Rhodopseudomonas palustris: one gene and its partner. The protein of the gene in region 2 interacts with the protein of the main gene of each other region in a pairwise test. Links are inferred from orthologs where the notes say so. Each region holds a gene or a part of one and is shown on either strand. Other genes may lie near its edges.

Region 1 (6,112 bases), 2.6 Mb from region 2 along the record:
CGGAGTTTCGCCGGGTCGTCGAGATTGTCCGGCGCCAGGGGGCCCACCAGCGATTCGTGCACCGCGCCAAGCAGCGCGGTCGAAGCGAGCGCGGTGTCTTGCGCAGGCAGATGGCCGGCGCGCACCGCGGCAGTGATCCGCAGTTCGATCTCGCCGGCGATCTCACGGCGACTGGCGAGCCGTGAGGCGGACACATCGACATCGACGGGTTCCGCCAAGATGCCCCACGCCAGCTTGCGATGAGACAATACGTGCACCGCGACCGTGGTGACCGCCGCCGCCAGTGCTGAAGACGGCCCAGGCGCTGCGTCGGCTGCACGGCGGATCGCTGCGAGCTCGTCGCGCGAGACGTCGGCGATGAGTTCCGAAATCAGATCGGCTTTGGAGGGAAAGTAACGGTACACGGTGCCTGCGGCGACCTTGGCACGCGCTGCCACCGGCGCGATCTGCACCGCGGCCATTCCGCCTTCGGCGGCGGTCTCACGCGCTGCAGCGAGGATAGCGCTGCGGCGCGCTGCTAAGCGCTTAACCACCTGGTGGGTTCGCCGGTAAACCATGGCGTGTTCGTCCTGGAACGAGCGCGGCCGCAGTGTGCGACAAAATCGACCGGCGCGCTCATCAAGTTGCTGGAGTAGCGAGGGAAACGGACGGAACACCCTCACCAAATCAGTGAAAAAAGTGAACACTTATTCAGAAGCGAAGGCAAGCCCTTACGGTAATGAAATGAATAGCATTCCTGCAAACTAGCCCGGCAGCCCCAGAGCTCGGGCCGCCGCCGCTACTAACATACCGGTTATGACTGCCAGAAAGTCATTGCGACGCAGCACACTCACCGCGATCGCGGCCGCCAGCGCGAGCATGACGATCGGCCCGCCATTGACCGCCACCGGCAGCGCCGCCGCGACGATAATCGAGCCGGGCAGCGCATCGAGCATCCGCCTCACCCGCGGCGTGACCTCGACATAGCGCATCATGAAGTAGCCGCCGAGCCGGGACGCGACGGTGACGGCAGTCATGATGGCGAAGGCAATCATCACGTCGCTGCGGAGCATATCGGTCATGACGAATGCCCCGCGTGGGACGTCGCCACTGGCGGTTCATCCATCAGTCCGGCGGTGATCGCACCTGACAGCGCGCCGGCAATGATGAACCAATAGCCCGGGATCAGCCAATGCACCGTCAGGGCGACGATCCCCGACACGAGCCAAGTAATCGCCCGGCGCGGCCCCTTCCAGGCTGGTACCAAGAGCGCCGCGAAGAACGCCGGCATCGCGATGTCGACGCCGAACTTCTTCGGATCAGCGAGCTGTTCGGCGAGCAGAAAGCCCGGAATCGCCGAGACCAGCCACACCAGATACAGAACCAACGCGCCGCCGAGGTAGAACCAGGCATTGGCGCCGCCATGCTCACGATAGCGCATCGCTGCGAGCCAGCCGCCATCGGTAACCAGCAGCAGCGGGGGATAAGCCTGCCACGCCGGCAACGTGCCGAACCACGGCCGCATCGACGCCGTCATCAGGAAGAAGCGGATGTTGACGGTGGTGGTGAGCAGCGCCAGCGCCGCGATCGTCGACGGCGTCAGCCGATCTGGCCAAGCCTGGACCGCGACGAACTGCGACAGCCCTCCATAGACGGTGGCCATCATCACTTCGACCTCGGCCAGCGTGAAGTTCTTCTGCGCACACAGTGCGCCGAACGCCATGCCGAACGCCAGCGTGCCGGGCAGCATCGGGCCGATCGCGACGATGCCGGGCCAGATCGCGTCGCGCGACCAGTACGCCGGCGCTTTGGTGATGTGAGTGGTCATTGCAGGATCCGTGACGACGCCTTCTGCCTGGGGTCTTCGCGCGATCAGGTCAAGCGCGGCGGCAGCGGGCGACACGCAACAAAAAACGCGGCGTTGCCGCCGCGTTTTTCGAAGTCAGCTTGGCCGGTCGGCTTACGCCTGGGGCTGCGGCTCCAGGCCCGGATCGGGCCGCGGCCGCGGCTTGCCGGCCGGCGGCACCGCCGAGGTGCGGGGGCCCGACGGCTCCAGCACCGATTCGCGGTTCGGCTTCTTGCCGTTGATCAGGTCTGTGATCTCGTCACCGGTCAGGGTCTCGTATTCGAGCAGGCCCTTGGCGAGTGCCTCGAGGTCGGCGCGACGCTCGGTGAGGATGCGCTTGGCCTCGTTGTAGCCCTCTTCGACCAGCCGCTTGATCTCGGCGTCGATCTTCTGGATCGTCGCCTCGGACGCGTTCTGGGTGCGCGACACCGACATGCCGAGGAACACTTCGTCCTGGTTCTCACCGTAAGCGACGGTGCCGAGCTCTTCCGACAGGCCCCAGCGGGTCACCATCATCCGCGCCAGCTTGGTCGCCTGTTCGATGTCCGATGCGGCACCTGAAGTCACCTTCTCGCGGCCGAACACCATCTCTTCGGCGACGCGGCCGCCCATCATGATGGCGAGACGCGAGGTCATCTGCTCGAGCGACATCGACAGCTTGTCGCGCTCGGGGAGCTGCATCACCATGCCGAGCGCACGACCGCGCGGAATGATGGTCGCCTTGTGGATCGGGTCGGTGGCCGGGACGTTGAGGCCGACGATGGCGTGGCCGCCTTCGTGATACGCGGTGAGGAGCTTCTCCTCTTCCGTCATCACCAGCGACTTGCGCTCGGCGCCCATCATCACCTTGTCCTTGGCGTCTTCGAACTCGGACTGAGTGACCATGCGCTTGTTGCGCCGGGCCGCCATCAGCGCCGCTTCGTTGACGAGGTTCATCAGGTCGGCGCCCGAGAAGCCCGGAGTGCCGCGCGCGATGTTCTTCAGGTTGATATCGGGCGCCAGCGGCACCTTGCGAACGTGCACCTTGAGGATCTGCTCGCGGCCGACGACGTCCGGATTCGGCACCACGACCTGACGGTCGAAGCGGCCGGGACGCAGCAGCGCGGGATCGAGCACGTCGGGCCGGTTGGTGGCCGCGATCAGGATCACGCCCTCATTGGCCTCGAAGCCGTCCATCTCGACCAGCAACTGGTTGAGGGTCTGCTCGCGTTCGTCATTGCCGCCGCCGAGACCGGCGCCGCGATGACGACCGACCGCATCGATTTCGTCGATGAAGATGATGCACGGCGCGTTCTTCTTGGCCTGCTCGAACATGTCGCGGACGCGGCTGGCGCCGACGCCGACGAACATTTCGACGAAGTCCGAACCCGAGATGGTGAAGAACGGCACGTTGGCTTCGCCCGCGACCGCGCGCGCGATCAGGGTCTTACCGGTGCCGGGAGGGCCGACCAGCAGCACGCCGCGCGGAATGCGGCCGCCGAGACGCTGGAATTTGCCCGGGTCGCGCAGAAATTCGACGATCTCCTGCAGGTCCTGCTTGGCTTCGTCGACGCCGGCGACGTCTTCAAACGTCACGCGGCCGTGCGCTTCGGTCAGCATCTTGGCGCGCGACTTGCCGAAGCCCATCGCCTTGCCGGCGCCACCCTGCATCTGCCGCGACAGGAAGATCCACACGCCGATCAGCGCGATGAACGGCAGCCACGACACGAGCAGCGACACGAACCACGGCACGTTGTCGCCCGGCGGCTTGGCGGTGATCGACACCTTGCCGTTGTACAGGCGGGTCACGAGCGACGGATCGTTCGGCGCGTAGGTCTGGAAGGTCGAGCCGTTGGTGAAGGTGCCGCGGATTTCCTGGCCCTGGATCACCACGTCCCGAACATGGTTCTGGTCGATCTCGCTGAGGAGCTGCGAGAACGGAATTTCCTGCGACGCGGTGCGCTGGCCCGGATTCTGGAAGAGCGTGAACAGCGCCAACAGCAGCAGCACGATGATGACCCAGAGGGCGAAATTGCGCAGATTGGCGTTCATCGGTCTTCCTTATGGGTCGCGCGGATCGCGACCAGGTGGGCCCTGCGGCGCCGAAACGAATGGCACTGCGGGAGCTTCCCGAGAGCCGGTTCGCCTAATCTAGGTGTGAGCCGAGCCCCTGCCAAGAGAAGCACACAGGACTATTTGGCGCATTCTAACCGGTTTCTCGCTCAAATCGTGGCGATCAAAGGCCCTCTCCAGGGAGGTGGTTAAACGTACGTGGAGAGACCATCAGCGGACCCGACCACGCCGCGGCGGGGCTGGGGCAATCACCAGGCGGTCACCGGTGAGAGAAATCACGGCACCCGCCAGGGTCTGCTTGAGGCGAATCTTCGCTGCCGCTTGCGGGCTCCTCGCCGCCGCCTGGCTTAGCGCTTCCGCGAGCGCTTCGACCTTGCCGAGTTCCGGCGGCCCTTCGTGGCCGTGACGGGACAGGGTTCGCAGCAACAAACGAATCTGAATTTCTGCAGCCAGCCCTAGGAACGCGCGTGCATCGACGCCCGGGCGCTCCGAGCCGGCATCGAGCGAGGCCAAGAACTGCTCAGCGCCGTCGGTCATCAGTTCCAGCGCTGCATCGGCACGTGCCGCACGGACCGCCAACCGAACCAGCGAACGGGCATCGCAGCCTTCGGCCGCAAGCTGCGGCATCAGCTCGCGCAGCCGTGGGCGGGTGAAGCGCGGATCGGCGTTGCTCGGGTCGGTCGCGAAATCGATTCGAGCTTTGGCCAGCGTGGCGATCAGCCGGGCCTTGGGAACATCGAGCAGCGGCCGTGCCAGCACCACCCCGTCCCGCTCAATTTCCCGCGCCATCGCGGCAAGGCCGGCGATTCCACTGCCACGCGACAGGCGCATCAGGACGGTCTCCGCCTGATCGTCGCGGGTGTGCGCGGTCATCACATGCGAGGCACCGAGCGTTTTGGCGGCCTTCGCCAGCAACCGATAACGTGCCCCGCGAGCCGCCGCCTGGATCCCCGTGCTGGGCTTGTCGCCACTCCAGCGCAGCGTCCGATGCGGAAGGTCGAGCGAGGCCGCCAATCGCTTCACCGCGCGCGCCTCGGCGGCTGCCTCAGGACGGAGGCCGTGATCGACGGTGACGACCGCCAACGCCGGGCCTCGCTTCAACGACCTCCACCAGCGGGCGGCGAGCCACATCAGCGCCAGCGAGTCGGGCCCGCCGGAGACCGCCAGCACGATCGCCGGCGCCGCCTTCCAGTCGGCGAACAGCCGCCGCGCCTCGGTTGCAGATACTGCCTCGTGATCGGTTCCGGACATCGGCCGTCTGCCTGCCGGTTGTCAGGCCCCGCTATCCGCCGAGGCCTGCTGGGTTCAGCACTTGAGTTTCTTCTGCTCGCGGTCGACCGCCTTCTTCACGCTCGACGACGCCTGCGGATATTTGCGGCCGATCTCGCCGAGCGCGGCGCACGCCGCTTCCTTTTCCTTCAGTGCCGACAGCGACTGGCCGAGCCGCAGCAGCGCATCCGGCGCCTTGCCGGACTTCTCATGCTTGCTGGTCACAGCCAGAAATGCCTCGGCGGCGTCGCGATACATTTGGCGCTGGAAAAAGCTCTCGCCGAGCCAATACTGCGCATCCGCAGTCAGCGGATTGTCGGGGTACTTCTGCGCGAAGTTGCGCATGGTTTCTTCGGCCAGTGCGTAGTCGCGGCGCTGCATGTAGCCAATGCCGAGATCGAATTCGTCACGCGGCGTCTGCGACGGCGGCTGCGTCGTCAAGGCGCCACCGGCTGCGGCGGCGGGCGGTTGCTTAGCGGCGGACGGAGCGCCGCCTTGCGGATAGCCGCCCTGGACGTAACCGCCATTGCCGTTCGACAGATCCATCGGAGCGCCGGCGGCGCGGCCGGCCGGCATGCCACCGCTCTGCTCCATCGGCAGCTGGCCGCCGCCAAGCGCGCGCGGCACACCGGGCGCGTTGGGATCGCGCGACGGATCGAACGCGTCGCCACGGCGGCCGCCGCCCTGCGGCACGGCCGGTTGCGGCTGAACCATCGGGGCCTGCGGCTGACCGTAACCCGGCTGCTGCTGGCCGTAAGCCGGTTGCTGCGCGGGCTGGCTATAAGGCTGCTGCGGAGCGGCCGGCGGCGTCGCCGCCTGATTAGGGGCGGGCTGCTGAGCACCCGGCGCACCGGCGCCGCTCTGCAACTGCCGAACCTGCTCTTCGAGCCGACGGTTGCGGTACTGCAGCTCTTCATTCTGGCCGGTCAGCGTCCGCAGCCGGTCCTCGAGCTGCTGGATACGGAT
Region 2 (5,256 bases):
GATGTCGCGATCGTCCTGGTCGTCGCCGTGGCCGACAATGGTGTGATTGGGCAGGGCAATGCCATCCCGTGGCGGCTGAAGTCGGATCTGCAGCGGTTCAAACAGCTCACGCTGAACAAGCCGGTGATCATGGGCCGCAAGACCTATCAGTCGATCGGCCGGCCGTTGCCCGGACGTACCAATATCGTGATCACGCGCGATGCCGCGTTCACGGCGCCGGGCGTGGTGGTGGCGCCGTCGTTCGCTGCGGCCGAACAGGTCGCGCGCGGCGATGCGCTGCGGCGATTTGCCACCGAGATCGCGGTGATCGGCGGGGCCGAGATCTACGCGCAGTGGCTGCCGCTCGCCGCCAGGATCGAACTCACCGAAGTCCACGCACAGCCTGCCGGTGATACCTCGTTTCCGCCGATCGATCCGGAACTATGGCGGGAGGTCGCACGTGAGCGTCACACGGCCGGGCCGCATGACAGCGCTGATTTCTCCTATGTGACCTATCGACGCGACGCGGCTTGCTGAGCGGGGGCGCGGCACCGTTTGCAATTGACAAACCTTCGTCAAGGCTTAGCTCGCAACGCGGAATGACGCGCGTTGTGCCCAGGGGGACGGTCCCCTATAAAGCCGGGCAGACTGCGGCCGTTCGGCTGCGAAGGAGATGTTTGAATGCCGTGGAAGAATCAAGGCGGAGGCCCGTGGGGTTCGGGCCCCAAGGGTCCGTGGGGCTCGGGGCCACAATCATCGGGACCGCGGCCGCCTGATCTCGAAGACCTGCTCCGTCGTGGTCAGGACCGGCTGCAGCAGATCCTTCCCGGCGGCCATTTCAGCGGGCTCGGTATCGCCATCGTGCTGCTCGGCGCGCTCGCGATCTGGGGCCTGTCGGGCTTCTTCCGCGTCCAGTCGGAAGAACTCGGCGTGGTGCTCCGCTTCGGCAAGCACGTCCGCACCGTGCAGCCGGGTCTGAACTATCACCTGCCGTATCCGATCGAGACCGTGCTGCTGCCGAAGGCGCTGCGCGTCAACACGATCAGCATCGGCATGACGCTGATCAACGATCCGGCCCGCCGCGGCGCGACCATGCACGACGTGCCGGAAGAGAGCCTGATGCTGACCGGCGACGAAAACATCGTCGACGTCGACTTCACCGTGCTGTGGCGGATCAAGCCCGACGGCGTCGGCAACTACCTGTTCAACATCCAGAGCCCGCAGGGCACCGTGAAGGCGGTGGCCGAGAGTGCGATGCGCGAAGTGATCGGTCGCTCCGACATCCAGCCGATCCTCACCGGCGCCCGCACCACCATCGAGAACGCCGTGCAGGAACTGATGCAGAAGACGCTCGACAGCTACGGCGCGGGTGTCTTGATTCAGCAGGTGCAGATGCAGAAGGTCGACCCGCCGCAGCAGGTCATCGACGCGTTCCGCGACGTCCAGGCCGCACGCGCCGACCTCGAGCGGCTGCAGAACGAAGCGCAGACCTACGCCAACCGGGTGATCCCCGACGCCAAGGGCCGCGCCTCGCAGATCATCCAGAACGCCGAAGGCTACAAGGGGCAGGCGATCGCCGAGGCCAAGGGCCAGAGCGCGCGCTTCCTCGACGTCTTCGAGGAATACAAGAAGGCGCCGGCGGTGACCCGCGAACGCATCTATCTCGAAACCATGGAACGCGTGCTCGGCTCCGCCGACAAGCTGGTTTACGACCCGGGCGCAGGTAACGGGCAAGGCATCGTGCCGTATTTGCCGCTGAACGAACTGACCCGGCGCTCGTCGCCCCCCGCAACCGTGCAGCAGAACCAGTCAGTGGGCGGAGGCAACCGATGAAGGCCGGAGTAGCAGGAGCCGTCGCGCTGATCGTTGCGTTGGTCGCGATCATCGTCGGCTGGTCGTCGCTGTTCACCGTGAGCCAGACCGAGCAGGTTCTGCTGGTCCGCCTCGGTGAGCCGGTGCGGGTCGTCACCGAGCCGGGTCTGCACTTCAAGGCCCCGTTCATCGATACGGTGATCAGCATCGACAAGCGGATTCTCGACCTTGAGAACCCGTCCCAGGAAGTCATCGCCGCCGACCAGAAGCGGCTGGTGGTCGACGCGTTCGCGCGTTACCGGATCAAGAACGCGCTGCGCTTCTATCAGAGCGTCGGCTCGATCCCGGCCGCCAACGTCCAGCTCACCACGCTGCTCAACGCGTCGCTGCGCCGTGTGCTCGGCGAGGTCACGTTCATCCAGGTGGTGCGCGACGAGCGCGAAGGCTTGATGGCGCGAATCCGCACCCAGCTCGACAAGGAAGCCGAAGGCTACGGCATCTCGGTGGTCGACGTCCGTATCCGCCGCGCCGATCTGCCTGAGCAGAACAGCCAGGCGGTGTATCAGCGGATGCAGACCGAGCGTCAGCGTGAGGCTGCCGAGTTCCGCGCGCAGGGCGGCCAGAAGGCGCAGGAGATCCGCTCCAAGGCCGACCGCGAAGCCACCGTGATCATCGCCGAGGCCAATTCCGAGGCCGAGCAGATCCGCGGTTCGGGCGACGCCGAGCGCAACCGGCTGTTCGCGACCGCCTATTCGAAGGACCCGGAGTTCTTCGCGTTCTATCGGTCGATGACCGCCTATGAGCAGTCGCTGAAGAGCAATGACACCCGGTTCCTGCTGCGGCCGGATTCGGACTTCTTCCGGTTCTTCGGCAGTGCCGAAGGGCGGGCCCCGGCAGGCGCTGCCGCGGCGGCGGCTCCGGCGGCCCCAGCCGCACCGCGCTGAGGCGGAATCACGACACTGCAACGGGCCGCTCACAAGCGGCCCGTTTTGCTTTCGGCCTTTCTTCTGGCGCGCAGTGGCCGGTTAAGGCTCCGGCAAGAAGGCACGACAAAACAACCCTGTAGCACTGCAGATGGATTTCAATCGGAAGCGGAATTGCTCTAGAACATGCCGATCAACAGCGGCGCGCGCGGAGCTGCGCTGAGACAACAAGGGCCGCGCGCCGGCCGGGAGGATGCTGTCGCATGAGGTCTTTCGCGTTCGCCGACCTCCTCATCGGCGTGGGATTGCTGTTCGTTCTGGAAGGGTTGATCTTCGCGGCCAGCCCGAACTGGATGCGGCGGGCGATGAAGAGTGCGCTCGAAACCCCCGACAACGTGCTGCGCGCGGTCGGTATCGGCTCCGCAGTCGCCGGCCTGATCCTGATCTGGGTGGTGCGGCACTAGCCCGGCGCCGCGCATCACCGCGGCCCCCGACGGTGTCGGAATGCTGTCACGACGTTTTCAACCACGACATCGGGTTTGACGCTGGTTTTCGCCGCAATCAGTACGGCGGATAGGGTAGCTTCGTTCACCACCGATGCTTGCGCCGGTCCCAGGATCGGGCGCAGTGTTCACGCGACTGCGCTTTCTTTCGCGCACGCCAGGAGATGATTCGACCATGCCCGCTGCGATCGCCTTTAGTTCCCGGATCAGGCCCTTGCGGATCAGGCCGCTGCTCGCCGCGCTGTGCCTCGGCGCGGCTGTGATCGCCGGCCCGGCGCCGGCCTCCGCCCGCGGCCCCGAAGGGATCGCCGACGTCGCCGAGAAGGTGATCGATGCGGTGGTCAACATCTCCACCACCCAGACGGTCGACGCCAAGGGCTCGGGCGAGAGCAAGGGCGGCGCCGCGCCGCAACTGCCGCCGGGCTCGCCGTTCGAGGAGTTCTTCGAGGACTTCTTCAAGAACCGCCGCGGCGAAAAGGGCGGCGGTCCGCGGAAGACCAATTCGCTCGGCTCCGGCTTCATCATTGATCCGGCCGGCGTGGTCGTGACCAACAATCACGTCATCGCCGATTCCGACGAGATCAACGTGATCCTCAACGACGGCACCAAGATCAAGGCGGAGCTGGTCGGCGTCGACAAGAAGACCGATCTTGCGGTGCTGAAGTTCAAGCCGCCGGCGGGCAAGACGCTGACCGCGGTGAAGTTCGGCGACAGCGACAAGCTGCGGCTGGGCGAATGGGTGATCGCGATCGGCAATCCGTTCTCGCTCGGCGGCACCGTGACCGCCGGCATCGTCTCGGCGCGCAACCGCGACATCAACTCCGGCCCCTATGACAGCTACATCCAGACCGACGCCGCGATCAATCGCGGCAACTCCGGCGGTCCGCTGTTCAACCTCGCCGGTGAAGTGATCGGCGTGAACACGCTGATTATCTCGCCGTCGGGCGGCTCGATCGGCATCGGCTTCGCGGTGCCGTCCAAGACTGTGGTGCCGGTGGTCGATCAGCTCCGGCAGTTCGGCGAACTGCGCCGCGGCTGGCTCGGCGTCCGCATCCAGCAGGTCACCGACGAGATCGCCGAGAGCCTGAGCATCAAGCCGGCGCGCGGCGCACTGGTCGCCGGCGTCGACGACAAGGGCCCGGCCAAGCCGGCCGGCATCGAGCCCGGCGACGTGGTGGTGAAGTTCGACGGCAAGGACATCAAGGAGCCGAAGGACCTGTCGCGCATCGTCGCCGACACCGCGGTCGGCAAGACCGTCGATGTCGTGGTGATCCGCAAGGGCAAGGAAGAAACCAAGCAGGTCACGCTCGGCCGGCTCGACGACGATGCCAAGCCGCAACCGGCTTCGGCGAAGTCGCAGCCCGAGGCGGATAAGCCGGTGACCCAGAAGGTGCTCGGTCTCGATCTCGCCGCGCTGTCGAAGGATTTGCGCGGCCGCTACAAGATCAAGGACAGCGTCAAGGGCGTGCTGGTGACCGGTGTCGACGACGGCTCCGACGCGGCCGAGAAGCGGCTGTCGGCCGGCGACGTCATCGTCGAGGTGGCGCAGGAGTCGGTCGGCAGCGCCGCCGACATCAAGAAGCGTGTCGATCAGCTCAAGAAGGACGGCAAGAAGTCTGTGCTGCTGCTGGTCGCCAACGCTTCCGGCGAGCTGCGCTTCGTCGCGCTCAGCCTACAATAGGCACAATGGCCGAAACGGCCCGGACCGCGCCTGCCGTCGATTTCGTCGGCGGCGCGGTCGGCTATCGCTTCCGCACCCAGGCCGGACGTAGCCACGCGCTGCTCAAGGCCACCGGCCTGTCGCCGACGCGCTCCCTGCATGTCATCGACGCCACCGCCGGTCTCGGCCGCGATGCCTTCCTGCTCGCGTCGATGGGCGCGACGGTGACGCTGATCGAGCGGGTGCCGGAGGTGCACGCACTGCTTGCCGACGCGCTCGAAGCTGCTCGCGCCGAGAGTGACGAGCTCGCAGCGATCATCGGCCGGATGACGCTGCTGCACGGCGATGCCCGTGTGCTGCTGCCGACGCTGCAGGCCGA

Evidence for each region.
Region 1: the proteins of hflC (region 2) and ftsH interact in binary tests that used the Escherichia coli proteins (3 or more experiments, as listed by UniProt). The link is inferred for Rhodopseudomonas palustris from one-to-one orthologs.

What each region holds. Positions count from the first base shown.
Region 1 is NZ_CP058907.1:1,214,754-1,220,865, reverse strand. Bases 1,399-4,383 are described here. They hold ftsH (ATP-dependent zinc metalloprotease FtsH), read right to left. Parts: upstream 3,857-4,383; coding sequence 1,940-3,856; downstream 1,399-1,939. Other genes in these bases: tilS (tRNA lysidine(34) synthetase TilS), read right to left, coding at 4,088-4,383; HZF03_RS05700 (AzlC family ABC transporter permease), read right to left, coding at 1,399-1,807. In the rest of the region: HZF03_RS05710 (TetR/AcrR family transcriptional regulator), read right to left, coding at 1-557; HZF03_RS05705 (AzlD family protein), read right to left, coding at 744-1,061; more of HZF03_RS05700, read right to left, coding at 1,058-1,398; more of tilS, read right to left, coding at 4,384-5,128; tol-pal system protein YbgF, read right to left, coding at 5,183-6,112. UniProt on the Escherichia coli protein: Acts as a processive, ATP-dependent zinc metallopeptidase for both cytoplasmic and membrane proteins. Plays a role in the quality control of integral membrane proteins.
Region 2 is NZ_CP058907.1:3,846,925-3,852,180, reverse strand. What follows is about bases 773-3,771. They hold hflC (protease modulator HflC), read left to right. Parts: upstream 773-1,808; coding sequence 1,809-2,735; downstream 2,736-3,771. Other genes in these bases: HZF03_RS17585 (Do family serine endopeptidase), read left to right, coding at 3,393-3,771; HZF03_RS17590 (DUF2065 domain-containing protein), read left to right, coding at 2,978-3,178; hflK (FtsH protease activity modulator HflK), read left to right, coding at 773-1,812. Outside these bases: HZF03_RS17605 (dihydrofolate reductase), read left to right, coding at 1-516; more of hflK, read left to right, coding at 661-772; more of HZF03_RS17585, read left to right, coding at 3,772-4,898; HZF03_RS17580 (class I SAM-dependent methyltransferase), read left to right, coding at 4,904-5,256.